DNA from 2 places in the Pseudorhodoferax sp. genome. Region 2 is predicted to be linked to the other one. Evidence: riboswitches for the same ligand, from Rfam matches in the RefSeq annotation. Region 2 holds a riboswitch; the other holds the start of a gene.

Region 1 (15,745 bases), 450 kb from region 2:
CCGTACGCGCTGGGCTGCACCACCGTGCTGGTGGACCACGCGCTGTGCCCGTCCGTCACGCTGGACGAAGTCGTGCGCCAGGTGCGCGCCGCGGCCGCCTGGACCCTGCGCCACATCGCCGGCCACGGCGGCGACCCGCGCCGCATCGTGATCGGCGGCCATTCCGCCGGCGGCCAGCTGGGCGCGATGCTGCTGGCCACGCGCTGGCGCGAGGACTACGGCCTGCCCGACGACCCGTTCGCCGGCGCCGTGCTGGTCAGCGGCGTGTACGACATCGCGCCGCTGCGCTACAGCTACCTGCAGCCGGCGATCCAGCTCGACGAAGGCTGCGTGCAGCGCTGCTCGCCGCTGCGGCAGGTGCGGCCCTGCGCGACGCCGCTGCTGCTGGCCTGGGGCGGGGCCGAGCAGGACGCCTTCGCCCGGCAGTCGCAGGGTTTCCACGATGCCTGGCGGAAGGCCGGCAACCGCGGCGAGCTGCTGGCGCTGCCGGGGGCGGACCATTTCCAGGCGATCGAAGGCTTCGAGCAGCCCGGCAGCGCGCTGTGCGCGGCGCTGCAGCGCATGGCCGCAGGCGTACCGCCGCCGTCGCCGTGACCGCGGTCACTGGAAGGTGCGTCCGTGCGGCGCCACGGTGGCGGCGCGCGGGCGCCGCCGTGCCCGGCAGGAGAAAACACGATGACCGGGATTGCGCGCACCACCCATGGCCGGCCTGCTGGGCGCCGCGCTGCCGGCCTGCTGGCCGCCGCGGCCGGCGCCGCGCCGCGGTACGCGGCCGACCTGGCCGATCCGCAGGGCGACGGGGACTACCTGGCGCCGTCCAAGACCTCGGACATCGCGCGGCTGCGCGTGACGGTCGAGGGCGGCCAGGTCCTGTTCCGCATGGCCTTCTACGCCGGGACCATGGCGCCGTCCTCGGTGCGCATGGGGTTCGAGCTCGACACCGACCGGGGCCTCGCCACCGGCGACGCCTCGCGCGGCCTGCTGGGCGTGGACCACTACATCGCTACATCGCGACCGCGCTCGCCGACGGCAGCGTCGCCTGCCTGATGCAGGACGTCGGGCCCCGGCTGGCAGGCTGTCGGCAGCGCGCCGGTGCAGTCCGGCCCGGAATGGGTGCAGTACGGCTGCGACCTCGCCCTGCTCGGCGGCGACGACGGCCTGATGGACGTCTACGGCTACGTGCCGTCCCGGCTGTCCGACAACGCGTCCTCGCCCTTCACCGACACGGTACTGGGCAGCACCCGGGCCGTGCAGGCCGTGCCGGAGCCCGGCATGGCGGCGCTGTGGGCGGTGGCCGCGCTGGCCGTGGCCGAGCGGCCGCGTGCACGGCCGCGGCGCGGCGGAGCGCGTTGACGACTCCGCTTACTCCGGCTGGATCCCCGCCGCCTTCGCCACCTTGCCCCACTTGACCATTTCGCTCTGGATGAAGGCGGAGAACTGCGCCGGCGTGCCGCCGACCGGTTCCACGCCGGCGGCCAGCATGCGCTCGCGCACGTCGGGCAGGGCCAGGATGCGCGTGGTCTCGGCCGCCAGCTTGGCGACCACCGGCGCGGGCGTGCCGGCCGGGGCCAGCAGGCCGCCCCAGGTGCTGGTCTCGTAGCCGGGCAGGCCGGACTCGGCCACCGTGGGCACGTCCGGCAGCGCCGCCAGGCGCTGCGGCGTGGTCACGGCCAGCGCGCGCAGCTTGCCGCCCTTGATGTGGGCGCTGGTCGCGGCCAGCGTGTCGAACATGATCGACACGCGCCCGCTCATCAGGTCCGGGTGCGCCAGCGTGCTGCCCTTGTAGGGGATGTGCTGCATGTCCAGCCCGGTCATGCTCTTGAACAGCTCGCCGGAGAAATGCGGCGCGCCGCCGTTGCCGCTGGACGCGAAGCTGAGCTGGCCCGGGTGTGCCTTGCCGAAGGCGACGACGTCCTGCACGCTCTTGAACGGCGCGTCGGGCGCGACCACCAGCACCAGCGGCACCGTGTGCGTCTGCACCACCGGCTCGAAGCTCTTGAGCGTGTCGAACGGCAGCTTCTTGAACATGCTGGGGTTGATCGCATGGCTGCTGGCCACCAGCGCCAGCGTGTGGCCGTCCGGCGCGCTCTTGGCCACGAACTCGGTGCCGATCACGCCGGTGGCGCCGGTCTTGTTGTCCACGACCACGGGCTGGCCCCAGGCCTCGGTGTACTTCTGGCCGATCAGCCGCGCCGCCAGGTCGATCGCGCCGCCGGGCGAGGCCGGCACGACGATGGTGATGGGCTTGCTGGGGAAGTTCTGCGCGAAGGCCGGTGCGGCGGCCAGGGCCAGCGCGGCGGCAGCCCGTGCGAAGGTGCGTCGTTGCATGTCGTCTCCTCGTTTTTTGGGGGGATCAGCGCCCGCGGGCCGTGCGCCAGGCGGCGAAGTCGGTGCGGCTGTGTTCGTCGGTGGGCGGGTACAGGCCGAGGATGGAGCGGCCTTCCAGGACCTTTTCCTGCACGAAGTCCTCGAACACCGTCATCTCGGTGGCTTCGGCGGCGATCTCCTCGGCTAGGTGCGCCGGGATCACGACCACGCCCTCGGCATCGCCGACGACCACGTCGCCCGGGAACACCGGCGCGTCGCCGCAGCCGATCGGGCCGTTGATCTCGATCGCCTCGTGCAGCGTCAGGTTGGTCGGCGCGCTGGGGCGGCTGTGGTAGGCCGGCATCGCGTACCGGGCGATGTCCGGGCTGTCGCGGAAGCCGCCGTCGGTCACCACGCCGGCCACGCCGCGCTGCATCAGCCGCGCCACCAGGATGCCGCCGGCCGAGGCCGCGCGCGCGTCCTTGCGGCTGTCGATCACCATCACCGCGCCGGGCGGGCATTCCTCCACCGCCTTGCGCTGCGGGTGCGCGCGGTTCTGGAACACCTCGATGCCGTTGCGGTCCTCGCGCGCCGGCATGTAGCGCAGCGTGAAGGCCTCGCCCACCATGTTCGGCAGGCCGGGGTTCAGCGGCAGCACGCCCTGGATCATCTGGTGGCGCAGGCCGCGCTTGAACAGCGCGGTGCACAGCGTGGCGGTGCTGACCTTCGTCAGCCGGTCGCGGGTCTCGGGGGTCATGGATGTCTCCAGGTCAGAAGATGTCGGGCTCCGGCACGGGCTGGCCGAAGGTGGTTTCCAGGAAGTCGAAGTCGCAGCCCTCGTCGGCCTGCTTGATGTGGCGCCCGAACATCCAGCCGTAGCCGCGCTCGTAGCGCGGTGGCGGCGGCGTCCAGGCGGCGCGGCGCGCGGCGAGCTCCTCCTCGCCGATCTCCAGGTGGATCGTGCGGGCCGGCACGTCCACGGTGATGCGGTCGCCGGTGCGCACCAGCGCCAGCGGGCCGCCGATGGCCGATTCGGGCGAGCAGTGCAGCAGGCAGCCGCCGTAGCTGGTGCCGCTCATGCGCGCGTCCGACAGGCGCAGCATGTCCTTCACGCCCTGCTTGAGCAGCTTGGTCGGGATCGGCAGCATGCCCCACTCGGGCATGCCGGCGCCGCGCGGGCCGGCGTTGCGCAGCACCAGGATGTCCGCGCCGGTCACGTCGAGGTCCGGGTCGTCCACGGCCTTCTTCAGCGCCGGGTAGTCGTCGAACACCAGCGCGCGGCCGGTGTGGCGCAGCAGGTGCGGCGCCACCGCGCTGGGCTTGATGACCACGCCGTCCGGCGCCAGGTTGCCGCGCAGCACCGCCAGCGCGCCCTCGGCGTAGATCGGGTTGTCCAGCGGGCGGATCACGTCGTCGTGGTAGACCTCGGCGCCGGCGATGTTCTCGCCCAGGGTCCGGCCGTTGACGGTCAGTGCCTCGGGCCGCAGGTGCACGCGGATGCGCTCGAGCATCGCGCGCAGGCCGCCGGCGTAGAAGAAGTCCTCCATCAGGTAGGCGTCGCCGCTGGGCCGGATGTTGGCGATCACCGGCACGCGGCGGCTGAAGGCGTCGAAGTCGTCCAGGCCGACGGGGTGGCCGGCGCGGCGCGACATCGCGATCAGGTGGATGATGGCGTTGGTCGAGCAGCCCATGGCCATCGCGCAGGCGATGCCGTTCTCGAAGTTCGCGCGCGTCAGCATCCGGGCGGGCGTGAAGTCCTCCCAGACCATCTCGACGATGCGCCGGCCGCATTCGGCGCTCATGCGCACGTGGTTGGCGTCGGCCGCCGGGATGCTGCTGGCGCCCGGCAGCGTCAGGCCCACGGCCTCGGCGATGCCCATCATCGTGGCGGCCGTGCCCATGGTCATGCAGGTGCCGTGGCTGCGCGCGATGCCGGCCTCCATCTCCTTCCAGGCCTGGTCCGGCAGGCGGCCGGCGCGGCGCTCGTCCCAGTACTTGAAGGCGTCCGAGCCCGAGCCCAGCACCTTTCCCTTCCAGTTGCCGCGCAGCATCGGGCCGGCCGGCAGGTAGACGAAGGGGATGCCCATGCTCAGCGCGCCCATGGTCAGGCCCGGCGTGGTCTTGTCGCAGCCGCCCATCAGCACGGCGCCGTCCACCGGGTGGCTGCGCAGCAGCTCCTCGGTTTCCATCGCCAGGAAGTTGCGGTACAGCATGGTGGTGGGCTTGACCATGCTTTCCGACAGGCTGATCGCCGGCAGCTCCAGCGGAAAGCCGCCGGCCTGGAAGATGCCGCGCTTGACGTCCTCCACGCGCTGCTTGAAGTGCGTGTGGCACTGGTTCGCATCGCTCCAGGTGTTGACGATGGCGATGACGGGCTTGCCCTGCCAGTCGGCGTAGTCGTAGCCCATCTGCAGCACGCGCGAGCGGTGGCCGAAGGAGCGGAAGTCGTCGGGGGCGAGCCAGCGGGCGCTGCGCAGCGTCGCGTAGGCGCGTTTCGTCATGGGAGTCTCCTCGGGGGAAGGTCTTGTGCGGCGGATTGAAACACTAATATATTAGTACGTCAATGGGAAAATCCAACCGATGAACGCGCTGCCCAAGTTCCGCCTGGACCGCACCCGCCTGGCCACGCCGCAGGTGCTGGAGACCCTGCGCGAGGCCATCGTGTCGCTGGAGCTGGCGCCCGGCGCGGCGCTGGCGCGGGCCGAGCTGGCGGCGCATTTCGGCGTGAGCCAGACGCCGGTGCGCGAGGCGCTGCTGCGGCTGCACGAGGAGGGGCTGGTCGACGTGTTCCCGCAGCACGCCACGCTGGTCAGCCGCATCGACCTCACAGCCGCGCGCCAGGCGCATTTCCTGCGGCGCTCGATCGAGCTGGAGCTGGTGCGCGAACTGGCGCTGCAGACGCCGGCCGGCCTGGTGGACGCGCTGCGCGGGCAGATCGCGCTGCAGCAGGCGCTGGCCGAGGCCCAGCACTACGGCGAGTTCGTCGGCGCCGACCGGCGTTTCCACCAGCTGCTGTACGAGGCCGGCGGCATGCCGGCGCTGCACGGCCTGGTCGCCCGCGTCTCGGGCCACGTGGACCGGCTGCGCCGGCTGCACCTGCCCACGGCCGGCAAGACGGCCTCGATCCTGCGCGACCACCGCGCCATCGCCGACGCCATCGCCGCCGGCGACCCGCAGGCCGCGCAGGAGGCGCTGCGCCGCCACCTGTCGGGCACGCTGTCGTCGGTGGAGGCGATCCGGCGGCAGTACCCGGACTACGTGGTGGACGGGGGCTGAGCGCTTCCGCGGCCGGCGTCGGCATGACCGCGGACGGGCGGCCTACAATCGCGCCTTCCCAAGGAGCGTTGCAGCGGGCCGGATGCGAGGCGGCCCGTCAGGCTTGGGACCGCATCCGCAACGACGCTCACCGGCCCCTTCGATGGATGCCCAGGTGAGACCATGACGACGCCCGATTCCGCTGCTTCCTCTTCCGCCACCGACGCCGGCGCGCCGCCGCCGATGCGCCTGTCCGGCCTGGAGCCGGTGTCCATCGGCGCCGGCACGCTGTTCGTGAACGTCGGCGAGCGCACCAACGTGACCGGCTCCAAGGCCTTCGCGCGCATGATCCTGAACGGCGCGTTCGAGGACGCGCTGGCCGTCGCGCGCCAGCAGGTCGAGAACGGCGCCCAGATCATCGACGTGAACATGGACGAGGCCATGCTGGACAGCAAGGCCGCGATGGTGCGCTTCCTGAACCTGATCGCCGGCGAGCCCGACATCGCGCGCGTGCCCGTCATGGTGGACAGCTCCAAGTGGGAGGTCATCGAGGCCGGCCTGCGCTGCCTGCAGGGCAAGGGCATCGTGAACTCGATCTCGATGAAGGAAGGCGTGGAGGAGTTCAAGCGCCAGGCGCGGCTGGTGCGGCGCTACGGCGCGGCGGCCGTGGTGATGGCCTTCGACGAGGTCGGCCAGGCCGACACCTTCGCGCGCAAGACCGAGATCTGCGCGCGCGCCTACCGCATCCTGGTCGACGAGGTGGGGTTCCCGCCCGAGGACATCATCTTCGATCCGAACATCTTCGCCGTCGCCACCGGCATCGAGGAGCACAACAACTACGCGGTCGACTTCATCGAGGCCGTGCGCTGGATCAAGCAGAACCTGCCCGGCGCCAAGGTCTCCGGCGGCGTGTCCAACGTCAGCTTCAGCTTCCGCGGCAACGACCCGGTGCGCGAGGCCATCCACACCGTGTTCCTGTACCACGCGATCCAGGCCGGCATGGACATGGGCATCGTCAACGCCGGCATGGTCGGCGTCTACGATGACCTGGAGCCGCAGCTGCGCGAGCGCGTGGAAGACGTGGTGCTGAACCGCCGGCCCGACGCCGGCGAGCGCCTGGTCGAGATCGCCGAGAGCGCCAAGGGCGCCGCCAAGGACGACGGCCGCAAGCTCGAATGGCGCGCTGGCAGCGTGCGCGAGCGCCTGTCGCACGCGCTGGTGCACGGCATCACGGACTTCATCGTCCAGGACACCGAGGAGGCCTATCAGGAGGTGCTGGCCCGGGGCGGCCGCCCGCTGCACGTGATCGAAGGCCCGCTGATGGACGGCATGAACATCGTCGGCGACCTGTTCGGCTCCGGCAAGATGTTCCTGCCGCAGGTGGTCAAGTCCGCCCGCGTGATGAAGCAGGCCGTGGCCCACCTGATCCCCTACATCGAGGAGGAGAAGAAGCGCGACGAGGCGGCCGGTCGCGACGTGCGCTCCAAGGGCAAGATCGTAATCGCCACCGTGAAGGGCGACGTGCACGACATCGGCAAGAACATCGTCACCGTCGTGCTGCAGTGCAACAACTTCGAGGTCGTGAACATGGGCGTGATGGTCCCGTGCCACGAGATCCTGGCCCGCGCCAAGGTCGAGGGCGCGGACATCGTGGGCCTGTCGGGCCTGATCACGCCCAGCCTGGAGGAAATGCAGATCGTGGCCGGCGAGATGCAGAAGGACGAGCATTTCCGCCTGCGCAAGATCCCGTTGCTGATCGGCGGCGCCACCACCAGCCGCGTGCACACGGCCGTCAAGATCGCGCCGCACTACGAGGGGCCGGTGGTCTACGTGCCGGACGCCTCGCGCAGCGTGGGCGTGGCGCAGAGCCTGCTGTCCGAGCAGGCCGCCGGCTACATCGCCGAGCTGAACGCCGACTACGAGAAGGTGCGCCGGCAGCACGCCAACCGGAAGCAGGCGCCGCTGTGGCCGCTGGCCAAGGCGCGCGCGAACAGGACGCCGATCGACTGGGCCGCCTACCGGCCGACGAAGCCGAAGTTCATCGGCCGCCGCATGTTCAGGAACTTCGACCTCGCGGAGCTCGCCAGGTACATCGACTGGGGCCCGTTCTTCCAGACCTGGGACCTGGCCGGCCCGTTCCCGCAAATCCTGAAGGACGAGATCGTCGGCACCGAGGCCCAGCGCGTGTTCAGCGACGGCAAGCGCATGCTGCAGCGGATCATCGAGGGCCGCTGGCTCACGGCCAACGGCGTGGTCGCGCTGTACCCGGCCGCCTGCGTGGACGAGGACGACATCGCGTTCTACGCCGACGAATCACGCCGCGAGCGCGTGCTGACCTGGCACGGCCTGCGCCAGCAGACCGAGAAGACGGCGGTGGACGGCGTGATGCGGCCGAGCCGCTGCCTGGCGGACTTCGTGGCGCCGGCCGGCAGCGGCGTGGCCGACTACGCCGGCCTGTTCGCGGTCACCGCCGGCATCGGCGCCGAGGCGCGCGAGCGGCGCTTCGCCGCGGACCTGGACGACTACTCCGCCATCCTGTTCAAGGCGCTCGCCGACCGGCTGGCCGAGGCCTTCGCCGAGTGCCTGCACCAGCGCGTGCGCACCGACCTGTGGGGCTATGCGGCGGACGAGTCGCTGGACAACGAGGCCCTGGTGCGCGAGCAGTACCGCGGCATTCGCCCCGCGCCGGGCTACCCGGCCTGCCCCGAGCACAGCGTCAAGCGCGAGATGTTCGCGCTGCTGCAGTGCGAGGACATCGGCATGGGCCTGACCGAAAGCCTGGCCATGACGCCCGCGGCCAGCGTCAGCGGCTTCTACATCGGCCATCCCGACAGCACCTACTTCAACGTCGGCCGGATCGGCCCCGACCAGCTGGAAGACCTGGCGCGCCGCCGCGGCGTGGCCGTGGCCGAGCTCGAGCGCGCACTGTCGCCGCAGCTGTAGGCCGGCGGGCGAGCCGCCCGCTTCCCCGATGACACGTCGTTTCGGCCGGCGCCTTGGGCTGCGCGCCGGCCGTTCATCGCCCTGACTTTGCGCGGTTCGTGCAGGCGCGGTGCTGCGCCGACCTGGGCGGATTCACGGCGGCGCAACCAAAAATTTCACGATACGGGGTGTTTGCAAGGGAACTTTTCACGCTTGCTGACATTTTGTATCGGCCTTGGCCTACGAAAACCCCTAAGATGCCCCTACACCTGTTCTTCTGTTCATGCAACGCTCATATTGGCAGAAATGATGAAAAACAAACCGATCTCGGAGCCTTCCAAGCGTTTTGGGGAATTTTTCCGCATTTCTCCTGCGCTGGACCCCCAGTCCAGGGATGAAGTGCATTTCGTGCGCCACGACGTGTATGCACGCGAACTGGGCTTCGAGCCGGTGCGCGCCAGCCAGCGCGAGACCGACCGCTACGACCGGCATTCGCTGCACTGCATCGTGCGTACCAACGACGACGACGTCCGTCCGGTGGGCTGCGCGCGCCTGGTGCTGACCGATCCGGAGGACCGCAACCGGCCGCTGCCGTTCGAGGTTGCCTGCCGCGCGACGCTGGACCGCAGCATCATCGACCCCGCCGCGCTGCCGCGCGAGAAGGTCGCCGAAGTGTCGCGCCTGGCCGTGATGGGCGAGTTCCGCCGCCGGCGCGGCGAGCTGAACCGCGCGGTCGCGCTGTCGGACAAGGACAGTGCGGGCCACCCGGTGGCGCGCTTCCCGAACATCCCGGTCAGCCTGTACTTCGGCGCCGTGGCGCTGGCCCAGCGCGCCGGCATCGAATACCTGTTCACGCTGACCGAGCCCCGGCTGGCCCAGCACTTCCGCCGCGGCGGCGTCAAGATCGAGCAGATCGGCGCGCCGATCGAGCACCGCGGCCAGCGCATCCCGTCGCTGATGCGGGTGTCCGAGCTGTACGGCAGCCTGCGTGCGATGGTGCGCCCGATCTGGCACGAGGTGCACGCGCAGATCGAGACCAGCTACCTGCTGCACGACGCGATCGCGCGGGCGCTGGCGGCCGATCCGGTCCAGGTCTGAACGGCCGCACCCCGGCCGGGGTGCCAGTTACGTTCACTTTCAGTCAGGCGCCGCGCAGCGCGCGGCGGTACTGCACGGCCTCGGCCACGTGGGCGGCGTCCAGCCGCTCGCTGCCCTCCAGGTCCGCGATCGTGCGCGCGACCCGCAGCACCCGGTGGATGCTGCGCGCCGACCAGCCGAGCCGGGCCGCGGCCTGGTTCAGGAAGCGGCCGGCCTCGTCCGTGCGCGCCGCATGGCGCTCCAGTTCCCGACCTTCCAGCGCCTGGTTGCTGCGGCCCTGGCGCTGCAGTGCGCGCTCGCGTGCGGCGGTGCAGCGCGCGCGCACGCTGGCCGTGCTTTCGCCGGCCGGCGCCTCCAGCAGTTCGCCGGATGACAGCGTGGCCATCTCCAGGTGCAGGTCGATGCGGTCCAGTAGGGGCCCGCTGAGCCGGGCCTGGTAGCGCGCCACCTGCTCCGGCGTGCAGCGGCAGGCCTGGTGCGTGGCGCCGTGGTAGCCGCAGGGGCAGGGGTTCATCGCGGCCACCAGCAGGAAGCGGGCCGGGAACTCGGCGCGGCGCGCGGCCCGCGCGATCGCCACGCGGCCCGTCTCCAGCGGCTCGCGCAGGGCTTCCAGCGCCGCGCGCGGAAACTCCACGAACTCGTCCAGGAACAGCACGCCGTGGTGCGCCAGCGAGATCTCGCCGGGCCGCGGTGGCGAGCCGCCGCCGACCAGCGCCACCGCGCTGGCCGTGTGGTGCGGGCTGCGCGTGGGCCGCCGCATCCACTGGGCGGGCGTGAAGCTGCCGGCCAGGCTGGCGATGGCGGCGCTCTGCAGCGCCTCGTCGGGCTGCATCGGCGGCAGCAGGCCGGCGAAGCGGTGCGCCAGCATGGACTTGCCGCAGCCCGGCGCGCCCATCAGCAGCAGGCTGTGGCCGCCGGCGGCGGCGATCTCCAGCGCGCGCTTGGCGGCGGCCTGCCCCTTCACGTCGGCCAGGTCGGCATGCGCGGCCGCCGGTGCCGGCGGCTGCGGCGCCAGCCGGGCCCAGCCTTCGTCGGCGGGCGCGGGCGCCCCGTCCGGCTGCAGGGCGGCCACCACGTCCAGCAGGTGGCGGGCGCGCACCACGTCCATGCCCGGTACCAGCGCGGCCTCCTCGGCGCTGCCGGGCGGCAGCACCAGCGTGGTCCGCACGCCCTGCTGCCGCAGCGCCAGGCTGACGGCCAGCGCGCCGTGCACCGGGCGCAGTTCGCCGGACAGCGACAGCTCACCCGCGAACTCGTGCCCGGCCAGCCGGGCCGGGTCGACCTGGCCGCTGGCGGCCAGGATGCCCAGCGCGATCGGCAGGTCGAAGCGGCCGGAATCCTTGGGCAGGTCGGCCGGCGCCAGGTTGACCGTGATGCGCTTGTTGTGCGGGAAAGCCAGCCCCGCGTTCAGGATGGCCGAGCGCACCCGCTCGCGCGCCTCCTTCACCTCCACCTGAGCCAGCCCCACGAGCGTGAAGCTGGGCAGGCCGTTGGCCAGATGCACCTCGACCGTGACGGCGGCGGCCTCCAGCCCCAGCAGGGCACGGCTTTGCACCAAAGACAGGCTCATCGTTGCGTTCCTCCCTATTCGGGTGCGCTTCGGGCCGGCTTGGGGATTGCACAGGCCTGGTGCACCAAACGCGTGCCCCGGACCCTTGTATCCGCTTGTTACGCGCGCCGTCGAGCGTATCCAAATCGGCGCGCGCTGGCCCGGTACTGCTTGGCACGCTCCATGCAATAGGTGGGCAGTACGCGATTTCACATCGGAGAAGCACCCATGAACGTGAGCATTTCGAAGAGCCTGGCCGCTGCCGGCCTGGCGTTGTCGGGCGTGGCATTCGCCCAGAGCGCCACGCCGGCCCCGGACTACACCCTGAGCTACAACGCCGGCGTCGTGACCGACTACCGCTACCGCGGCCTGACGCAGTCGCGCCAGCAGGCCGCGCTGCAGGGCGGCATCGACTTCGCGCATTCCAGCGGCTTCTACCTGGGCGCCTGGGCCTCGACGATCAAGTGGGTCAAGGACGGCGGCGGCAACGCGCCGCTGGAAACCGACTTCTACGGCGGCTACAAGGGCACGGCCGGCGACATCGGCTACGACGTGGGCATCCTGCGCTACCAGTACTTCAACCACGACCTGGAATCCAGCCCCAACACCACCGAGCTGTACGGCGCCGTGACCTACAGCCTGTTCACGCTGAAGTACTCGCACGCGATCAGCGACCTGTTCGGCTTCGACAACAGCAAGAACAGCTGGTACCTGGACCTGTCCGCCGCGTTCGACCTGGGCAACGGCTGGTCGCTGACGCCGCACATCGGCTACCAGAAGGTCAAGGTCGATGGCGACTACTCGTACTACGACTACTCGCTGACGCTGGGCAAGGACCTGGGCAACGGCTGGTCGGCTTCGGCCGCGCTGGTCGGCACCGACGCCAACCGGGCCAACTACCGCACCGTCAACGACAAGTTCGCGGGCAAGACCATGGTCGTGGTCGGCCTGAAGTATGCGTTTTGATTTTCTGTTTCTGAGGAGCCAGCCATGAAACTCGTCACGGCGGTCATCAAGCCGTTCAAACTGGACGAAGTGCGCGAAGCCCTGTCGGGCATCGGCGTGCAGGGCATCACGGTGACCGAGGTCAAGGGCTTCGGGCGCCAGAAGGGCCACACCGAGCTGTACCGCGGCGCGGAGTACGTGGTCGACTTCCTGCCCAAGGTCAAGATCGAGGCCGCGGTCGCCGACGACCTGGTCGAGCGCGTGATCGAAGCCATCGAGACCGCGGCGCGGACCGGCAAGATCGGCGACGGCAAGATCTTCGTGTACGACGTCGAGCAGGTCGTGCGCATCCGCACCGGCGAAACCGGCAAGGACGCGCTGTAAGCGTCCTCCCCTCCCCAACAAGACAACGGCAATGAAGAAATTACTTGCGTCCCTTCTCGTCGGCCTGGGCATGTGGGTCGGCGGAACCCTGGCCCTGGCCCAGCCGGCGGCCGAGCCGGCCCCCGCCGCGGCGCCTGCCGCCGAGGCGCCCGCCGCGGCCGCCCCGGCTGCGGCACCCGCCGCCGAAGCCCCCGCGGCCGAGGCGCCGGCGCCCAAGGTCGATTCCGGCGACACCGCCTGGATGCTGACCTCCACGCTGCTGGTGATCCTGATGACGATCCCCGGCCTGGCCCTGTTCTACGGCGGCCTGGCGCGTTCCAAGAACATGCTGTCGGTGCTGGTGCAGGTCTTCGTGATCTTCTCGCTGATCAGCATCCTGTGGGCCATCTACGGCTACAGCCTGGCGTTCTCGGGCGAGGGCAGCTTCTACGGCGGCTTCGACAAGCTGTTCCTGAAGGGCGTCACGACCGAGACCTTCGGCGCGCTGACCACGATCCCCGAATACGTGTTCGTCGCCTTCCAGGGCACTTTCGCGGCCATCACCGTGGCACTGATCGTCGGCTCCTTCGCCGAGCGCATCAAGTTCGCCGGCGTGCTGGTGTTCTCGGTGCTGTGGTTCACCTTCAGCTACGTGCCGATGGCCCACATCGTCTGGGGTGGCGGCCTGCTGGGCAAAGACGGCGCGCTGGACTTCGCCGGCGGCACCGTGGTGCACATCAACGCCGGCATCGCCGGCCTGGTCGGCGCCTACGTGCTGGGCAAGCGCATCGGCTACGGCCGCGAGGCCTTCACGCCGCACTCGCTGACGCTGACCATGGTCGGCGCCTCGCTGCTGTGGGTGGGCTGGTTCGGCTTCAACGCCGGTTCCGCCGGCGCGGCCAACGGCGCCGCCGGCCTGGCCTTCGTCAACACGGTGCTGGCCACGGCCGCGGCCACGCTGTCCTGGATCCTGGGCGAGAGCCTGCACAAGGGCAAGGCGTCCATGCTGGGCGCGGCCTCGGGCGCCGTCGCCGGCCTGGTGGCGGTGACGCCGGCAGCCGGCTTCGTCGGCCCGATGGGCTCCATCGTGCTCGGCCTGCTGGCCGGCCTGGTCTGCCTGTGGGGCGTGGGCGGGCTCAAGCGCATGCTCGGCGCCGACGACGCGTTCGACGTGTTCGGCGTGCACGGCGTGGGCGGCATCCTGGGCGCCATCCTGACCGGCGTGTTCGCGGCCCAGAGCCTGGGCGGCACCGGCGGCCTGACGCCCGACACCTTCTCGATGGGCGCGCAGGTCTGGATCCAGGTCAAGAGCGTGCTGTTCACCATCGTCTGGTCGGCCGTCGTCGCCTTCGTTTCCTACAAGATCGCGGACCTGACCGTGGGCCTGCGCGTGTCCGAAGAGGAAGAGCGCGAGGGCCTGGACATCACGTCGCACGGCGAGACCGCCTACAACCGTTGACGCGGCGCGCAGCGGCCCGCCGTGGCCGCTGTCGCCGGGACGAGCGAGTCTCCTGAAGAGGTTGGCCCGCGGTGCGCAAGCCCCGCGGGTTTTTTTCCGGCCGGCTTACCATCGCCCGCATGACCCACGATGACCTCGAGGAGATCGCCGAGCGCGTGCGTGCCGCCGCCAGCGCCGGCACGCCGCTGCGCATCGTCGGCGGCGGCAGCAAGGACGGCTACGGCCAGGCGCTGCAGGGCGAGGTGCTGGACGTGTCCGGCCACGCCGGCATCGTCGCCTACGAACCCAGCGAACTGGTCGTGACCGTGCGCTGCGGCACGCCGCTGGCCGAGCTGGAGGCCGTGCTGGCCGAGCGCGGCCAGTGCCTGCCGTTCGAGCCGCCGCACCTGCTGCCCGGCAGCGACAGCACGCAGGCCCGCCGCGCCACCTGCGGCGGCATGCTGGCGGCCGGCCTGTCGGGCCCGGCGCGGGCCAGCAGCGGCGCGGTGCGTGACTTCGTGCTCGGCGTCACCGTGCTGAACGGCCGCGGCGAGCGGCTGACCTTCGGCGGCCAGGTCATGAAGAACGTGGCCGGCTACGACGTCTCGCGCCTGATGGCCGGCAGCCTGGGCATCCTGGGCATCGTCGCCGAGATGAGCCTGAAGGTGCTGCCGGCCGCGCCGGCCGAGGCCACGCTGCGCTTCGACTGGCCGCAGGAGCAGGCGCTGCGCCAGCTCAACGCCTGGGGCGGCCAGCCGCTGCCGCTGAACGCCAGCTGCTGGCGCGAGGGCGAAGGCCTGACGCTGCGCCTGCGCGGCGCCGTGGCGGCGGTCGCCGCCGCCTGCGCCCGGCTCGGCGGCGAGCGGCTGGCGCCTGCCGCTGCCGCGGCCTTCTGGCAGGCGCGCCGCGCGCTGCGCATGCCCTGGGACGACATCGGCCACGCGCGCGACCTGTGGCGCCTGTCGGTGCCGCAGACCGCGCCGGTGCTGGACCTGCCCTGCGCGCCGCCGCTGGTCGAGTGGCACGGCGGCCAGCGCTGGCTGGCGGCCGCGCCGGACCAAGCCGCCCGGGTGCGCCAGGCCGCCCACGCCGCCGGCGGCAGCGCCACGCTGATGCTGGCCGCGCCCGGCGAGCGCAGCGGCGCCCGCGCCGCCGTGTTCGACGCGCTGCCGCCGGTGCTGATGCGCATCCACCGCGGGCTGAAGCAGGCGTTCGACCCGGCCGGCATCTTCAACCGCGGCCGCCTGTATCCCGACCTGTAGCGTCCTCCCCGGGCGGTCGCCGCCCCGCAAGGGGTTTGTCCAGATGGCGCCACCGGCCGGCCGCGCGATCATTCCTCTCCGGGCCCCCACCCCACCAGCACCATGCAGACCCAGCTCTCCCCCGAATACCAGGGCACGCCCGACGGCGTCGCCGCCGAGGCCATCCTGCGCAAGTGCGTGCACTGCGGCTTCTGCACCGCGACCTGCCCGACCTACCAGCTCCTGGGCGACGAGCTCGACGGTCCGCGCGGGCGCATCTACCTGATGAAGCAGGTGCTCGAAGGCGCCGAGCCCACGCGCGCCACGCAGCAGCACCTGGACCGCTGCCTGACCTGCCGCAACTGCGAGAGCACCTGCCCCTCCGGCGTGGACTACGGCCACCTGGTCGACATCGGCCGCAAGCTGGTCGACGCCAAGGTGCCGCGCCCGCCGAAGGAGCGCGCCGTGCGCTGGGCGCTGAAGGAAGGCCTGCCCTCGCCGGCGTTCGCGCCGGCCATGCGGCTGGGCCAGCGCGTGCGCGGCCTGCTGCCCGCGGCGCTGCGCGCCAAGGTGCCGGCGCCGCGCCCGGCCGGCGACTGGCCGCCGGCGCGCCACCATGCGCGCACC
Region 2 (15,745 bases):
CCATCTCCAATGCATCGGCCCTGGAGCCTGCTTGTTCGAGCAGTCCGGCCATCAACGCGAGCGAGTACGACAGGTCGCGTTGCCACTGGGCATTGCCCGGGTCGGCCCGGGCCAGCCGCTCGGCCACGGCCAGCGCCGCCCGGTAGGCGCGTTCGGCGCCGGCCAGGTTGCCTTGTGCGCTCAGCACCTGGCCGATGTTGTCCTGGCTGACGCTCAGGTCGCGTTGCCATTGGGCATTGCCCGGGTCGGCCTGGGCCAGCCGTTCGGCCACGGCCAGCGCCGCCCGGTAGGCGCGTTCGGCGCCGGCCAGGTCGCCTTGTGCGCAGAGCACCTGGCCGATGTTGTCCTGGCTGACGCTCAGGTCGCGTTGCCATTCGGCATTGCGCGGGTCGGCCTGGGCCAGCCGCTCGCGCACGGCCAGCGCCGCCCGGTAGGCGCGTTCGGCGCCGGCCAGGTCGCCTTGTGCGCTCAGCACCCGGCCGATGTAGTTCTGGCTGATGCTCAGGTCGCGTTGCCATTCGGCATTGCCCGGGTCGGCCTGGGCCAGCCGTTCGGCCACGGCCAGCGCCGCCCGGTAGGCGCGTTCGGCGCCGGCCAGGTCGCCTTGCGCGCTCAGCACCTGGCCGATGTTGTCCTGGCTGACGCTCAGGTCGCGTTGCCATTCGGCATTGCGCGGGTCGGCCTGGGCCAGCCGCTCGCGCACGGCCAGCGCCGCCCGGTAGGCGTGTTCGGCGCCGGCCAGGTCGCCTTGCGCGCTCAGCACCTGGCCGATGTTGTCCTGGCTGACGCTCAGGTCGCGTTGCCATTCGGCATTGCCCGGGTCGGCCTGGGCCAGCCGCTCGCGCACGGCCAGCGCCGCCCGGTAGGCGCGTTCGGCGCCGGCCAGGTTGCCTTGTGCGCTGAGCACCTGGCCGATGTGGTTCTGGCTGACGCTCAGGTCGCGTTGCCATTGGGCATCGCCCGGGTCGGCCTGGGCCAGCCGTTCGGACACGGCCAGCGCCGCCCGATGGGCGCGTTCGGCGCCGGCCAGGTCGCCTTGTGCGCTGAGCACCTGGCCGATGTGGTTCTGGCTGACGCTTAGGTCGCGTTGCCATTGGGCATTGCCCGGGTCGGCCTGGGCCAGCCGCTCGCGCACGGCCAGCGCCGCCCGGTAGGCGCGTTCGGTGCCGGCCAGGTCGCCACGCAACCGGTAAAGATCGGCTCGGCGATGGGCGAGAACGCTCCATTCGCGTTCGACTTCCGGTTCTGATGTGCGCTCGGGTGGTACAGCCTCGAATCCGGCGGCCACCGCCGCCAGACCGGCTTCGACCTGCGCGGACCAGCCCAAGGCTTGCAGGCGATCGCACACCTCGTAGAGCAGCGGCATCAGCAGCGCCTCCCAGAGTTGCCGCCGCACGCCCGCCTTGAGCAGCGCGTCCGCATGCTCCAGGCATGCCGCAACCCGGCTGGCGTCGGCCGACACCGCCGCCTCCAACTCGGCTTGCACGACTTGCAGCAGCCAATCGGCCAGGGCGGCCGGCACCGGCTCCGGTGCGGGGCATCGCTCGCGCGCATGGCCATAGGCGAGGACATGGGCGAACTGCCAATGCGCCGATGGGCTTGCTTCGCTCACGTGCATCAGGCCGTGCTGCACCAGGCCGCGCAAACCGGCGCGCAGCACACTCTCCTTTTCTTGGCCCAGCGCAGCCGCAAACGCGGCCAGCGGCACCGGCGTCGGCGCCAGGCATCCGGCCACCGACAGCACGGCGCGCGCCGGCGCGTCCAGCCGGCTCACGCTGCGGTCGAACAGCCAGGCCAGCGTGCGCCGGCCTTCCATCGGGTCGGCCAGCGAGGGCAGCGGCCCGGCCCGCCATTCGCGCAACAGCCAGTGCGGGTCTTCGTCGCCTCGGGCCACCAATTTGCCGGCCCAGGTCAGGGCTAGCGGGTGGCCTTGCAACAGGTCCAGCAGGGGTTCGCGCAGGTCGGGCGGCAGCGGCCGGCCGGTCAGCTGGTCCAGCAACTCGGCGGCCTCGTCGTCGCCCAGGCGTTCCTGCAGCCAGACGCGGTGGGCCGGGTCCGCCTGCGTCAACAGGCGCGTGAGGATGAGCCAGCGGCAACCGGAGCCCAGCGGGCGCTGCAACTCCGGCAAGGCCGGGCGCCCTTCCAGGCCGTCGGCCTGTTCGGCGCCTTCGACGACGACGAGCAGGCGCTGGTCGCGCAAGGCCTGGGCGGCGCGGTCGGCGCCGGGCCGGTCGGGCAGGAAGTCGGCGCCCTTCACGCGGTTGGCCAGCGCGTGCCAGGCGGGCTCGGCCTGGCCCCGATGGACGTACAGATCCAGCAGGACGATGCCGTCCGGCCAGGGGCTGGTGACCAGGCGTTCACCGTCGTCGCCCACCACCTGCCGCAAGGCCGCCGCCGCCAGGGCCGTCTTGCCGAAGCCTGCGGCGCCGACCACGGCCGTGTTCCGCCCGGCACGCAGGCGGCCGGCCAGATCGGCCAGCGCCTCGGCACGGCCGACGAACCGGCCCGCGGCCGGCGGCAGATCGCAGGGTTTGGCTGGGCTGCCGGGGACGACGGCGAGCGCCTTGTGCAGTTCGATCGCCAGCCCTTCGACGCTGTCGAAGCCGATCTCGGCATGGCATTCCTGCGAGGCCAGCAGGGACCGGTGCAAGGCCTGCGACGCCCGGTCCGCCTCGCCCGGCGGCGTGTAGCGCGGCCCGCGTGGCGCACCGTCCCGCGGCGCCGCCACGATGATCCGCTTGCGGTGGTACAGCGCCAGCCAGGCCTCCCACTGCGTGTAGGACAGGGCGGGCCCGCCGGGGTGCAGGTAGGCCCGGAGCACGGGGAAACGCTCGCCGAAATCGGGGCACGCATCGCCCAGCGCCTGTACCGAACGCGGCTGCGCCGGCGCGCCTGGCAGGTCGCCGATCAGATGGACGACCACGTCGCAGGCCGCGACGTAGCCGGCAAGCTTGTCCAGCGTCGGCGTGCCCGCCGCGGCGAAGTCTTCCTGGATGACGACGGACCTGCCGCGCGTGGTCAGGTGCCGCTGCAGCGCTTCCCGGTAGGTCTCGAATTCCGCGCTGACGGCGGAGAGCAGGATCTGGACGGCGGCCATCGAAACACTCCTCGTGCCCTGGCTGTCGGGTGCGCGCCATTCTGCCGCCTGGGGCCGCGTCGGCGGCGGAGCTGCTGCCTGCCGGCCGGACCGAGCGCTGGTGGCATGCGAGCGGGCGTCCGGCGCGCGGCGTTGCCGCCCGGCCAAGGGCTCGCGCATTCCCGGGGCATGGCGTGCTAGATCAGGTTGCGCATCGCCTGCGCCGTCTCGCGCAGCACCGGCAGCACGCGGGCGACCGCGTCCTCGCTGCTCTCGTGGCCCATGGGCATGGTCACGTTCAGCGCGCCGACCAGGGTGCCGTGGCGGTCGCGCAGCGGTACGGCGATGCCGCGCGAGTTCAGGTCCAGCTGCTGCTCCGACAGCGCCCAGCCCTGGGCGCGGATGCGCGCGAACTCCAGCGCCATCCGCTCCTTGCTGGCGATGGTGTGCGAGGTGAACACCACCAGCTCGCGCGTGGCCAGCCAGTGCTCGGTCTCGTCCTGCGGGCGCAGCGCCAGCATCAGCAGGCCCGAGGCCGTCAGCTGCGCCGGCGCGCGCGCGCCCAGCACGTAGCCGGTGTTCATGCTGCGGTTGGGGCCGTTGCGGGCGATGAAGACCACCTCGTCGCCGTCCAGCACCGACAGGTAGGCGGTCTCGTGCGTGCCGGCCGCCACGCGCTGCAGGAAGGGCTGCACCACACGCGGCAGCCGGGCCGATTCCAGGTACGACTGGCCCAGCCGCAGCACCCGCGGCGTCAGCCAGAACAGCTTGCCGTCGCCGGCCACGTGGCCGATGTGCTGCAGCGTCAGCAGGTAGCGCCGCGCGGCCGTGCGCGTCATGCCGCAGCGCAGGCCGACCTCGCTGGCCGTCATGCGCGGATGCTCGCCGTCGAAGCACTCGATGATCGCCAGGCCGCGCTCCAGCCCGGCGATCCAGTCGCGCCGGTCCAGGGCGGCAGGGCCAGGGGGGAGGGTGGGCATCGGGGTCTGGTGGAAACCCTAGGACTGTTCGATTATCGAACCAAAATGATCGATGATCGAACAAGCGGCTTGTTCCCGGGCTGTGCCGATGCATGCCGCCCTTCTACATTGCGACCCACACGCACCATGCGTGTGCCCGTCGAACATCTTTTTGGAGACAAGCATGAGCAGTTCTGCCACGGCGTCCGAGCCGCAGGGCCGGCACCAGTCGAAGAAGGCCGCAGCCAGCGGCTGGATCGGCTCGGCGCTGGAGTATTACGACTTCTTCATCTACGCGACCGCCGCCTCGCTGATCTTTCCGCAGATCTTCTTTCCCAAGGGCGACCCGGCCATCGCCATCATCGCCTCGCTGGCCACCTACGGCGTGGGCTACGTGGCCCGGCCCATCGGCGCCTTCGTGCTGGGCCACCTGGGCGACACGCACGGGCGCAAGTCGGTGCTGATCTGGTGCATGTTCCTGATGGGCTTCTCGACCATCGCCGTGGGCCTGCTGCCCACCTACGACCAGATCGGCCTGTGGGCGCCGTTCCTGCTGGTGGTGTGCCGCCTGGTGCAGGGCTTCGCGGTGGCCGGCGAGATCTCCGGCGCCAGCTCGATGATCCTGGAGCACGCGCCGTTCGGCCGCCGCGGCTTCTTCGCCAGCTTCACGCTGCAGGGCGTGCAGGCCGGCCAGATCCTGGCCGCCGCGGTGTTCCTGCCGCTGGCCCACTACATGCCCGAGGAGGCCTTCAACAGCTGGGGCTGGCGCATCCCGTTCCTGCTGTCCTTCATCGTGATCGTGGCCGGCTGGATCATCCGCCGCGAAGTGGACGAGACGCCGGCCTTCACCGACAAGAGCGTGCAGACGCAGCGCGCGCGCTCGCCCATCGTCGACGCCTTCAAGTACTCCTGGAAGGACATGGTCCGCGTGGTGCTGATGGCGCTGATGAACGTGATCCCGGTGGTGGCCACGATCTTCGGCGCCGCCTACGCGGTGCAGCCAGCCTACGGCGTCGGCTTCGCCAAGGACGTGTACCTGTGGATCCCGGTGCTGGGCAACATCCTGGCCGTGGTGGTGATCCCGTACGTCGGCAACCTGTCCGACCGGATCGGCCGCAAGCCGCCGCTGATCGTCGGCTCGCTGCTGTCCGGGCTGCTGGCCTTCGGCTACCTGTACGCCATCAGCATCCACAACGTGACGCTGGCGGTGATCATGTCGCTGTTGATGTGGGGCGTGGTCTACCAGGGCTACAACGCCGTGTTCCCCAGCTTCTACCCCGAGCTGTTCCCCACGCGCACCCGCGTGTCGGCGATGGCCATCTCGCAGAACCTGGGCACGGCCGCCACGGCCATGCTGCCGGCGCTGTTCACCTTCGTGGCCCCGCCCGGCGCGCAGAACATCTGGCTGACCGTGGGCGCGCTGGCTTTCGGCATCACCGTGATCGCCGCGCTGGCCGCCGCCAGCGCCCGCGAGACCTTCCGCATCCACATGAGCGATCTCGGCCAGCCCGATGCCGTCCCGGTCCCGGCCGAGGAATACCATCGCCTGCGCGAGCAATCCCTGCGCGGCAACGCCGCCTGAACCACGATGAGCGACACGACCGTTCCCACGCCGCCGGTGCCCATGATCACCGGCAAGACCACGCTGATCGCGCACCTGGGCTACCCCACGGCCAGCTTCAAGGCGCCGATGATCTACAACCCCTGGTTCGCGCACCGCGGCATCGACGCGGTGGTCGTCCCGATGGGCGTGCAGGCCGAGGACTACGCCGTCTCGCTGCGCCAGATCATGCGCTTCTCGAACCTGCGGGGGGCGCTGGTCACGATGCCGCACAAGGTCGTGACGCTGGACATGGTGGACGAGGCCACGCCCACGGCCCGCATCGCCGGCGCCTGCAATGCCGTGCTCAAGCGGCCCGACGGTAGCCTGCTGGGCGACATGTTCGACGGCGCCGGCTTCGTGCGCGGCGTGCAGCGCAAGGGCCGCAGCTTCGCCGGTGCGCGGGTGCTGGTCTCCGGCGCCGGCGGCGTGGGCTCGGCCATCGCGGCCTCGATCGCCCAGGCCGGCGCGGCCGAGCTGGCGCTGTTCGACGCGCGCAGCGCCTCGGCCGAGGCGCTGGGCGAGCGCCTGCGCCAGCACTATCCGCAGCTGCAGGTGCGCACCGGCTCCAACGATCCGGCCGGCTACGACATCATCGTCAACGCCACGCCGCTGGGCATGAACGAAGGCGATCCGCTGCCGTTCGACGTGGCGCGCATCGCGCCGGACACCTTCGTCGGCGAGGTCGTCATGAAGACCGAGATCACGCCGCTGCTGCGCGCCGCGCTGGACAAGGGCTGCCAGATCCAGGTCGGCACCGACATGCTGTTCGAGCAGATCCCGGCCTACCTGGAGTTCTTCGGCTTCGGCACCACCACGGCCGAGGAGCTGCGGTCGGTCGCCACGCTGCAGTACTGACGCGCGGCCGGCGCGGCCATGAGCATCTTCGAGGACTACCTGTCGACGTCGGAGACGGTCGCCGTGTTCGGCGGCACCAGCGTCGTGGCCGCGATGCTGCGCTTCGAGGCGGCGCTGGCCCAGGCCCAGGCCGAGGAAGGCCTGGTCCCGGCGCCGGCGGCCCGCTCCATCATCGACACCTGCAAGGTCGAGCTGTTCGACGTCGGCAAGATCGTGCGCGAGAGCGGCCGCGCCGGCAGTGTGGCGATCCCGCTGCTCAAGGCGCTGCGCGAGGCCGTGGGCCTGTTCAATCCCGACGCGGTGGCCTTCACGCACCACGGCAGCACCAGCCAGGACGTCATCGACACCGCGCTGGCGCTGGTCACGCGCGACGCGCTGGCGCTGGTCGAGGCCGACCTGGACGCGGCCATCCGCGCCCTGCTGGCGCTGGCCGCGCGCCATGCGGACACGCCGATCCTGGCGCGCACGCTGATGCAGCCGGCCTCGGTCACCAGCTTCGGCCTCAAGTGCGTGGACTGGGCCGCGCCGCTGCTGCGGGCCCGCACGCGGCTGCGCGCGGCGGCGGCCCAGGCCCTGCAGCTGCAGCTGGGCGGCGGCGTGGGCACGCTGGCGCAGATGCAGGCCGGCGCCGATGCGGCGCGCATCGCCGCCGTGCGCGCGCGCATGGCGGCGGCGCTGGGCCTGCGCGACGGCGGCGCAGCCTGGCACACGCAGCGCGACGAATGGGTCGCGCTGGGCTGCGCGCTGGGGCTGCTGGCGGGCAGCCTGGGCAAGCTGGCGGCCGACCTGGCGCTGCTGGGCCAGCACGAGGTCGGCGAGGTCATGGAGCCGGCCGAGCCGGGCCGCGGCAGCTCCTCGGTCATGCCGCACAAGCGCAACCCGGTCGCCGCCATGGTGGCGCTGGCTGCGGCGCAGCGCGCGCCGCAGCGCGTGGCGGGCCTGCTGGCCGCGATGGTGCAGCAGCACGAGCGCGCGCTGGGCGGCTGGCAGGCTGAGCTGGCCGAGTGGCCGGCGCTGTGGATGGCCGTGCACGGCAGCGTGCGCGCGCTGGCGGTCGCGCTGCCGGGCCTGCGCGTGGACGCGGCCCGCATGCAGGCCAACATCGGCCGCGCGCGCGAGGGCCTGGCGCCCGAGGTGGCGCGCGAGTGGTTCGCGCCCGGCCTGGCCGCCGCCGCGGGCACGCTGGCGCGCCAGCGCCTGGCGGCGCTCGCTTCCCTATAATCCGCAGCCTTCCGAGGAGCGTTGCAGCGGTCCCCGCCATGGCGGAGCGGCCGCGAGGCTCGGATCCCCCTTCGCAACGACGCTCGCCCGCGGCTCCGTGCGGTGAGTGCTTCCCCCCAGGCCGTGGCTGTGATCAACCCGCCCTCCGACGAGGGAGCATGGAGCTTCGATGAACGCCCCCGCCTCTTCCCAGCAGCTGCTGCCCACCGACTGCGCGATCGCCGACCTGGCCCTGGCGGCCTGGGGCCGCAAGGAAATCGCGATCGCCGAGACCGAGATGCCCGGCCTGATGGCGATCCGCGACGAATACGCCCGGAGCAAGCCGCTCAAGGGCGCGCGCATCGCCGGCTCGCTGCACATGACGATCCAGACCGCCGTGCTGATCGAGACGCTGCAGGCGCTGGGCGCCGAGGTGCGCTGGGCCTCGTGCAACATCTTCTCGACGCAGGACCACGCCGCCGCCGCCATCGCCGCGGCCGGCACGCCGGTGTTCGCCGTCAAGGGCGAGTCGCTGAAGGACTACTGGGACTACACCCACCGCATCTTCGAGTTCGGCCCCAAGGGCAGCAAGGCCGAAGGCCCGAACATGATCCTGGACGACGGCGGCGACGCCACGCTGCTGATGCACCTGGGCGCGCGCGCCGAGCAGGACATCAAGGCGCTGGGCAAGGCCAAGAGCGAGGAGGAGAAGATCCTGCACGCCGCCATCAAGGCCCGGCTCAAGGACGACCCCACCTGGTACAGCCGCCGCCTGAAGAACATCATCGGCGTGACCGAGGAAACCACCACCGGCGTGCACCGCCTGCAGGAGATGTCGGCCAAGGGCACGCTGCAGATGCGCGCGATCAACGTCAACGACTCGGTGACCAAGAGCAAGTTCGACAACCTGTACGGCTGCCGCGAGTCGCTGGTGGACGGCATCAAGCGCGCGACCGACGTGATGGTCGCCGGCAAGGTCGCCGTGGTCTGCGGCTACGGCGACGTGGGCAAGGGCTCGGCCCAGGCGCTGCGGGCGCTGTCGGCCCAGGTCTGGGTGACCGAGGTCGACCCGATCAACGCGCTGCAGGCCGCCATGGAGGGCTACCGCGTCGTGACCATGGAGTACGCGGCCGACAAGGCCGACATCTTCGTGACCTGCACCGGCAACCGCGATGTGATCACCTTCGGGCACATGGCCGCGATGAAGGACCAGGCCATCGTCTGCAACATCGGCCACTTCGACAACGAGATCGACGTCGCCTCGCTGGAGAAGCACTGCCAGTGGGAGGAGATCAAGCCGCAGGTGGACCACGTGATCTTCCCCAGGCAGGGCAGGAAGGCCGCCAAGCGCATCATCCTGCTGGCCAAGGGCCGGCTGGTGAACCTGGGCTGCGCGACCGGCCACCCGAGCTACGTGATGTCGTCCAGCTTCGCGAACCAGACCATCGCGCAGATCGAGCTGTTCACCAAGTCCAAGGACTACGCGGTGGGCAAGGTCTACGTGCTGCCCAAGCACCTGGACGAGAAGGTCGCGCGGCTGCAGCTGTCCAAGCTGGGCGCCGAGCTGACCCGGCTGACCAAGGAGCAGGCCGCCTACATCGGCGTGCCGGTGAACGGGCCGTACAAGCCCGACACCTACCGCTACTGAGCGACGCAGGGCGATGCGCGCCGACCAGCTGCTGGTGGAGCGCGGCCGGGCCGCCTCGCGCGCGCAGGCGCAGCGGCTGATCGCGGCCGGCGTGCAGTGGCGGCTGCCGGAGGGCGCATGGCGGCGCGTGGCCAAGAACGGCGAGGAACTGCCGGCCGCGGCCGAGCTGCAGCTGGAGGACGACGCCGAGACGCGCTACGTCTCGCGCGGCGGCCTGAAGCTCGAAGCCGCGCTGCGCCTGGCCGGCGTGGACGCGCGGGGCCGGATCTGCCTGGACGTGGGCCAGTCCACCGGCGGCTTCACCGACTGCCTGCTGCAGCACGGCGCGGCGCGCGTGGTCGGCGTGGACGTGGGCCACGGCCAGCTGCACGGACGGCTGCGCGGCGACGTGCGCGTGACGGCGCTGGAGGGCGTGAACGCCCGCGCGCTGGCGGCCGCCGACCTGGGCGGTGCGCTGCCGGCCGGCGGCTTCGACCTGGTGGTCGGCGACCTGTCCTTCATCTCGCTGACGCTGGTGCTGCCGGCGCTGGCGCCGCTGCTGGCGGCCGGCGGCACGATGCTGCTGCTGGCCAAGCCGCAGTTCGAGCTGCAGCCCGGCCGCATCGGCAAGGGCGGCATCGTGCGCGATGCCGCCGCCTACGGCGAGGTGCAGGACAAGCTGCGCGCCTGCGCCGGTGCGCTGGGCCTGGCGGTCGCCGGCTGGTACGACAGCCCGATCCTGGGCGGCGATGGCAACCGCGAATTCCTGATGGTGTTGAGGACAACATGACAAGCGCGAACCCGCTCCCCGTGAGCTTTGAGTTCTTTCCGCCCAAGACGCCCGAGGGCGTCGCCAAGCTGCGCACGGTGCGCCAGGCGCTGTACGCGCGCCGGCCGCAGTTCTGCTCGGTGACCTACGGGGCCGGCGGCTCCACGCAGCAGGGCACCTTCGGCGCCGTGGCCGAGATCCTGGCCGAGGGCGTGGACGCGGCCTCGCACTTCTCGTGCATCGGCGCCACGCGCGAGAGCGTGCGCGCGCAGCTGGCCGAGCTGCGCGCCATGGGCGTCAGGCGCCTGGTGGCGCTGCGCGGCGACCTGCCCAGCGGCTACGGCGCCGGCGGCGCGTTCCAGTACGCCAGCGACCTGGTGGCCTTCATCCGCGCCGAGACCGGCGACGCCTTCCACATCGAGGTGGCGGCCTATCCCGAGGTGCACCCCCAGGCACGTTCGCCCGAGGCCGACTTCGCGGCCTTCGCGGCCAAGGCGCGCGCCGGCGCCGACGGCGCGATCACGCAGTACTTCTACAACGCCGACGCGTTCTTCCGCTTCCGCGACGAGTGCCAGCGCCAGGGGCTGGACCTGCCGATCGTGCCGGGCATCATGCCGATCACGAGCTCGACGCAGCTGATGCGCTTTTCCGACGCCTGCGGTGCCGAGATCCCGCGCTGGATCCGGCTGCGGCTGCAGGCCTTCGGCGACGACACGGCGGCGATCAAGGCCTTCGGGCTGGACGTGGTGGCCGGCCTGTGCGAGCGCCTGCGCGCCGGCGGCGCCCCGGCGCTGCACTTCTACACGATGAACCAGTCGGCCGCGACGCTGGCGCTGTGCGACCGGCTGGGCCTGTGATCGTCGCGTAGACGCGACACCGGGATTTGACCCAGCGCAAACCCGCTGCAGCCGCCCGGCACCGGCCGGCCGTGCTTGACCGGGCTCAAACGCGGCCGTGGTCCGCGCCTCTGTAATCGGCCATGGGACATCCCCACAGAGCAGACATCCAAGAGAGCAAGACCATGAAGAAGCAAGTGATCGCCGCCGCCGTGCTGGGCATGCTGGCGGCTGGCGCCGCCGTCGCGCAGACCGCGGCCCAGGGCCCGTGGCAGGTGCGCGCGCGCGCCGTCCATCTCGACAGTGCCAACCACGACAGCACCGGCCTCGGCCTGTCGGTCAACGACAAGTGGATCCCGGAAGTCGACATCAGCTACTTCTTCACGCCGAACATCGCGGCCGAGTTGATCCTGACCTACCCGCAGAAGCACGACCTGCGCGCCGGCGGCGCCACGATCGGCACGCTGCGCCACCTGCCGCCTACGCTGACGGCGCAGTACCACTTCAACCCGACCGGCCAGATCCGCCCCTACGTGGGCGCCGGCATCAACTACACGCGCTTCAGCTCGGTGCACCTGCCGGCCGGCGTGAGCATCGACAAGAACAGCTTCGGCGGCGCGCTGCAGGTGGGCGTGGACATCCCGCTGCCGTACAAGGGCCTGTCGCTGAACATCGACGTGAAGAAGGTCTGGATCGGCACCGACGTGAAGGCCGCCGGCCAGAAGATCGGCAGCTTCGACGTCGATCCGGTGCTGATCGGCGTCGGCCTGGGCTACCGGTTCTGACCGATCCCCAGGGCCTGGGCCACGGCCCGGGCCTGGCGGTCCAGCCGGCGCGAGGCCGGCTGCAGCCGCGCCTGCTGCTGCAACAGGTGCTGGGCCTCGGCGAGCTGGCCGCTTCGGGCCAGCGCATCGAGGTACAGCTGCTGGAACAGGTCGCGCTGCGCATGGCTGCCGCCGATCTCGCGCAGGCGCGGCAGCGCCAGGGCCAGGGTCCGCGCGGCCGTGGCGTGGTCGCCACGCGCATGCGCCAGCAGGCCTTGCGCGGCCGGTAGCGCGACGCTGCGCCAGGCCTCCTGCGGCGCCTGTTGCGCATGGCGGGCGAGATCGGCCAGCAGCACGTCCGCCTCGGGCCGGCCGGCGCGTGCCAGGCCGTAGAGATAGTGCAGGTCCAGGAACGCCAGCACGTGGTCGGCCACGCGCGGCGCCAGCCAGGGCGCCAGTTCCTGCCAGCGCGGGCCCACGCCGGCGCCGGCCAGTTCCAGCCGGGCCAGCAGCGAGACGGCGTTGACCTGGTCCTGCGAATACGTCTTCAGCACGCCCCAGACGCGTGTGTCGTACAGCCGCAGCGCCGCCCCGGCGTCGTCCAGTTCCAGCGCGAACAGCGCGGCATGCCACCAGTTGTGCGTCAGCATGAAGGAGTTCAGCCCGTCCCAGTGCGGCGCCATCGCCTGCAGGAACTGCCAGCCTTCCCGCAGCCGGCCCTCGGTCAGCATCACGTGTGCGAGCGCATGGTGCGCCCAGGGCTCGCCCGGCTCGCCGCGCAGGGCCTGCTGCGCGGCGGCCTCGGCCTCGCGCAGGAAATGGCACTGCTCCCAGCCGAAGGCCAGCATGCCGTGCAGCTGCGGCACGTCGCCCGCGGCCGGCAGCACCTGCCGGGCCAGGCGCAGCATGCCCGGCGCGTCGCCACGGTTGAACAGGTGGTACTGGCCGAGCTTGACCGACACCAGGTCGCGCGGATGCTCGGCGGCCTGCTCCTCGTGCAGCGCGATCGCGCGCGGGATGTCGCCGGCGACCCAGGCCGCGACGGCTGCGGCGAAGCGCTGCTCGCGCGGCGTGGCGGCCGGCGCCGCGGCCAAGGCGCGCTGCACGTGCGGCAGCGCCCTGGCCGGCGCATCGGGCGTCTCGGCGAACATCTGCAGTGCGGCGGCCGCGGCCTGCACGATGGCCGAGCCGTCGGCCGGGGCGATCTCCAGCAGCCGCACCGCGCGCGGCTCGTAGCGCAGCAGGCCCTGCGCGAAGTCGTCCAGGAAGGCGAGGCTGGACGCGTCGTGCAGCGTGGCCGGGTTGCCCAGGCTGTCGCGGATCACGGCTCCGGCCAGGGCGGCTGCGGCCCGCGCAGCTGCTCGAAGGCATGCGCGACCTGCAGCACGCCCAGGTCGTCGAAGCGCTGGCCGGCGATCTGCAGGCCGATCGGCAGGCCGCCGGCCGTGCGGCCGCAGTCGATCGAGGCGGCCGGCTGCTCGGACATGTTGAACGGCACCGTGAACGCGATGTGCTCCAGCGCGCGCAGCGGGTCGTTGGTCGGCGAGGCCCATTCGGCCGGCGGCGCCGGCACCGGCGAGACCGGCGACAGCACGTAGTCGAAGCCGCGGCAGGCCGCCACCGTGGCCACGCGCGTGGCGTGGTACTGCGCCATGGCCCGGTAGGTGGCGATGCCGTCCATGCCGGCCACGCTGTCGGTCCAGGCGCGGATGTAGGGCAGCACGGCGGCCTTGCGCGCGGGCGGCAGCGCCAGCAGGTCCACGTGGCTGCGCATGCGCCAGCCGCGGTCCATGCCGTCCAGCATGGCCGCCGTCAGGAACGGCGCCATGGGCTCGACGATGGCGCCGGCCTGCTCGAACAGCCGGGTCGCGCGCGCGACGGCGGCGCGCACCTCGGGCTCGACCGGCAGGCCGCAGCCGGCGTCCAGCAGCAGCCCGAGGCGCAGGCCGCGCAGGCGCTCGGCGCCGCGGTCGTACCGGTCCCAGGCGATGTCCTGCGCCGGCAGGCCCATGCTGTCGCGCGCGTCGGGCTGCGCCAGCACCTGCATCATCAGCGCGGCGTCGGCCACGCTGCGCGTCATCGGGCCGGCGGCGCGGCCGGTATAGGGCGGGTCGATCGGGATGCGGCCCAGGCTGGGCTTCAGGCCGAAGACGCCGCACCAGCCGGCCGGCAGGCGGATCGACCCGCCGATGTCGGTGCCGACGTGCAGCGGCCCGTAGCCGGCCGCCGCGGCCGCGCCGGCGCCGGCGCTGGAGCCGCCGGGCGTGCGCGACAGGTCCCAGGGATTGCGCGCGAGCCGGTGGAAGCTCGACAGCCCGGAGGACAGCATGCCGTAGTCCGGCATGGTGGTCTTGGCCAGGACCACGGCGCCGGCCTCGCGCAGCCGCGCGGCCGGCGGCGCATCGGCCGCGGCCGGCTCCAGCACCGTGGCGGCGGTGCCCAGCGGCACCGGGTCGCCGCGCGTGGCGATGTTCTCCTTGAGGGTCGCCGGCACGCCGTCGACCGGGCCGAGCGGCGCGCCGCGCTGCCAGCGCTGCTCCGACGCGCGGGCCTGCTCCAGCGCCCGTTCGGGCTGCAGCAGCCAGGTCGCGTCCAGGCGCGGCTCCCAGCGCGCGACGTGGTCCAGCACCGATTGCGCGACCTCCACCGGCGAAAGCTCGCGCCGGCGGTAGGCCGCGACCAGTTCCCGGGCCGACAAGTCGTGCAGCGCTCGCATTTCAGTGTTCCACGGCGCTGGCGCGCCACCCGCAGCGCATGGAACCGGGCCGCGCGCCGCGGTTCGAACGGCCGCGGAGCAGGCCCTGCCGGCGCACGCCGCGGGCCGGCCTGGCCGGGCGGCAGGCGTGCCGTGCAGGCCGCGGTTGCTCCTGAGGCGCCGCCCCGTCGGGCCGTCCAGGCCTGCGCGGGCAGGCTCGGAGCCGCGGCGCCTCGCTTCCTCGAGGGGGTTGGCGCAGCGCGCAGTGCGCAGACCGGGGGTGTTTCATGTCAAGCCCAGTGCAGGGCGCCCAGGTCGTTCGCGAAGATCGGCAGCGCCGTCCACAGCCCGCGCACGTTGCGCTTGGCGATCGTGGGGAACTGCGGCTGGTACAGGAAGCCGTTGGCCGCGTCCGTGGCCAGCAGGCGCTGCGCCTCGCCGAGCAGCTTGTTGCGCTCGGCCAGGTTGCCGGTGTTCATGATCCGGTCGTACAGGGCCTTGAATTCCTTGGAGTCGTAGCCCCAGTAGTACTCGGGCTTGGCGTAGTTGCCCAGGTCGAAGGGCTCGACGTGCGAGACGATGGACAGGTCGTAGTTGAAGCCGCCGCCGTAGGTGCCCGACAGCCACTGCGCCCATTCCACGTTCTGCGTCTTCACCTGGATGCCGATCTTGGCGAGCTGGGCCGTGATGACCTCGCCGCCCTGGCGCGCGTAGGGCGGCGGCGGCAGCGTCATGGTCAGCTCCAGCGGCGTCTTCACGCCGGCTTCCTGCATGAGCCGGCGCGCCTTGTCCAGGTCGAACGGGTTGATGCCGGTCGTGTCCACGTAGCCCGGCGCGTCGGGCACGTAGTGGCTGCCGATCGGCGTGCCGAAGCCGTCGGCGGCGCCGTCGATCACGGCCTTGCGGTCGATCGCGGCCAGGATGGCGCGGCGCACGCGCACGTCGTTCAGCGGCGCGCGGCGGTGGTTCATGGCCAGGATGGTCTTGGCGCGCGAGCCGGCCAGGATGGTCTGGAACTGCGGGTTGCCCTTGAACTGCGCGACCACGCGCGTGGCGATGCGCGGGAACGCGTCCACGTCGCCGGCCAGCAGCGAGGCGGCCTGCGCGGCCGGGTCGGAGATGAAGCGAAAGCCGATGCGCGAGAGCTTCGCGGCGGCCGGGTTGCGGTAGCCGGCCCACTTGCGCAGCCACAGCGAGGCGCCCTTGCTGTAGCTTTCCAGCTGGTACGGGCCGGTGCCCACGGGCCGCGTGGCGTTGGTGTCCACGCTCTTGGGCTCGACGATGATGGCCGTGGCCTGGCCCAGCGCGAACGGCAGGTCCGGGTCGATCTCCTTGTTCAGCAGCACGACGGTGTGCTCGTC

Evidence for each region. A riboswitch is a leader RNA that binds a small molecule or an ion and turns the genes downstream of it on or off. The one in region 2 is predicted to bind S-adenosylhomocysteine.
Region 1: linked by a shared signal. The riboswitch ahead of metH (methionine synthase) and the one ahead of ahcY (adenosylhomocysteinase) in region 2 are both predicted to bind S-adenosylhomocysteine.

The regions. Positions count from the first base shown of each region.
Region 1 covers NZ_JASGJZ010000001.1:1,477,403-1,493,147, reverse strand. Annotated here, with positions in the region: gene QM782_RS06985 (alpha/beta hydrolase) at 1-594, shown strand, start outside; gene QM782_RS06980 (hypothetical protein) at 676-1,047, shown strand; gene QM782_RS06975 (hypothetical protein) at 1,093-1,353, shown strand; gene QM782_RS06970 (tripartite tricarboxylate transporter substrate binding protein) at 1,363-2,328, opposite strand; gene QM782_RS06965 (ribonuclease activity regulator RraA) at 2,354-3,064, opposite strand; gene araD (L-arabinonate dehydratase) at 3,078-4,808, opposite strand; gene QM782_RS06955 (GntR family transcriptional regulator) at 4,888-5,583, shown strand; S-adenosyl-L-homocysteine riboswitch at 5,638-5,719, shown strand; gene metH (methionine synthase) at 5,806-8,505, shown strand; gene QM782_RS06945 (PEP-CTERM/exosortase system-associated acyltransferase) at 8,791-9,582, shown strand; gene QM782_RS06940 (YifB family Mg chelatase-like AAA ATPase) at 9,626-11,152, opposite strand; gene QM782_RS06935 (TorF family putative porin) at 11,360-12,097, shown strand; gene glnK (P-II family nitrogen regulator) at 12,122-12,460, shown strand; gene QM782_RS06925 (ammonium transporter) at 12,492-13,898, shown strand; gene glcE (glycolate oxidase subunit GlcE) at 14,018-15,139, shown strand; gene glcF (glycolate oxidase subunit GlcF) at 15,242-15,745, shown strand, end outside.
Region 2 covers NZ_JASGJZ010000001.1:1,023,773-1,039,517, reverse strand. Annotated here, with positions in the region: gene QM782_RS04955 (tetratricopeptide repeat protein) at 1-3,097, opposite strand, end outside; gene QM782_RS04950 (IclR family transcriptional regulator C-terminal domain-containing protein) at 3,274-4,056, opposite strand; gene QM782_RS04945 (MFS transporter) at 4,220-5,617, shown strand; gene QM782_RS04940 (shikimate dehydrogenase family protein) at 5,660-6,493, shown strand; gene QM782_RS04935 (lyase family protein) at 6,512-7,714, shown strand; S-adenosyl-L-homocysteine riboswitch at 7,722-7,806, shown strand; gene ahcY (adenosylhomocysteinase) at 7,884-9,341, shown strand; gene QM782_RS04925 (TlyA family RNA methyltransferase) at 9,355-10,110, shown strand; gene metF (methylenetetrahydrofolate reductase [NAD(P)H]) at 10,107-10,946, shown strand; gene QM782_RS04915 (OmpW/AlkL family protein) at 11,111-11,710, shown strand; gene QM782_RS04910 (tetratricopeptide repeat protein) at 11,698-13,014, opposite strand; gene QM782_RS04905 (amidase) at 13,011-14,405, opposite strand; gene QM782_RS04900 (ABC transporter substrate-binding protein) at 14,675-15,745, opposite strand, start outside.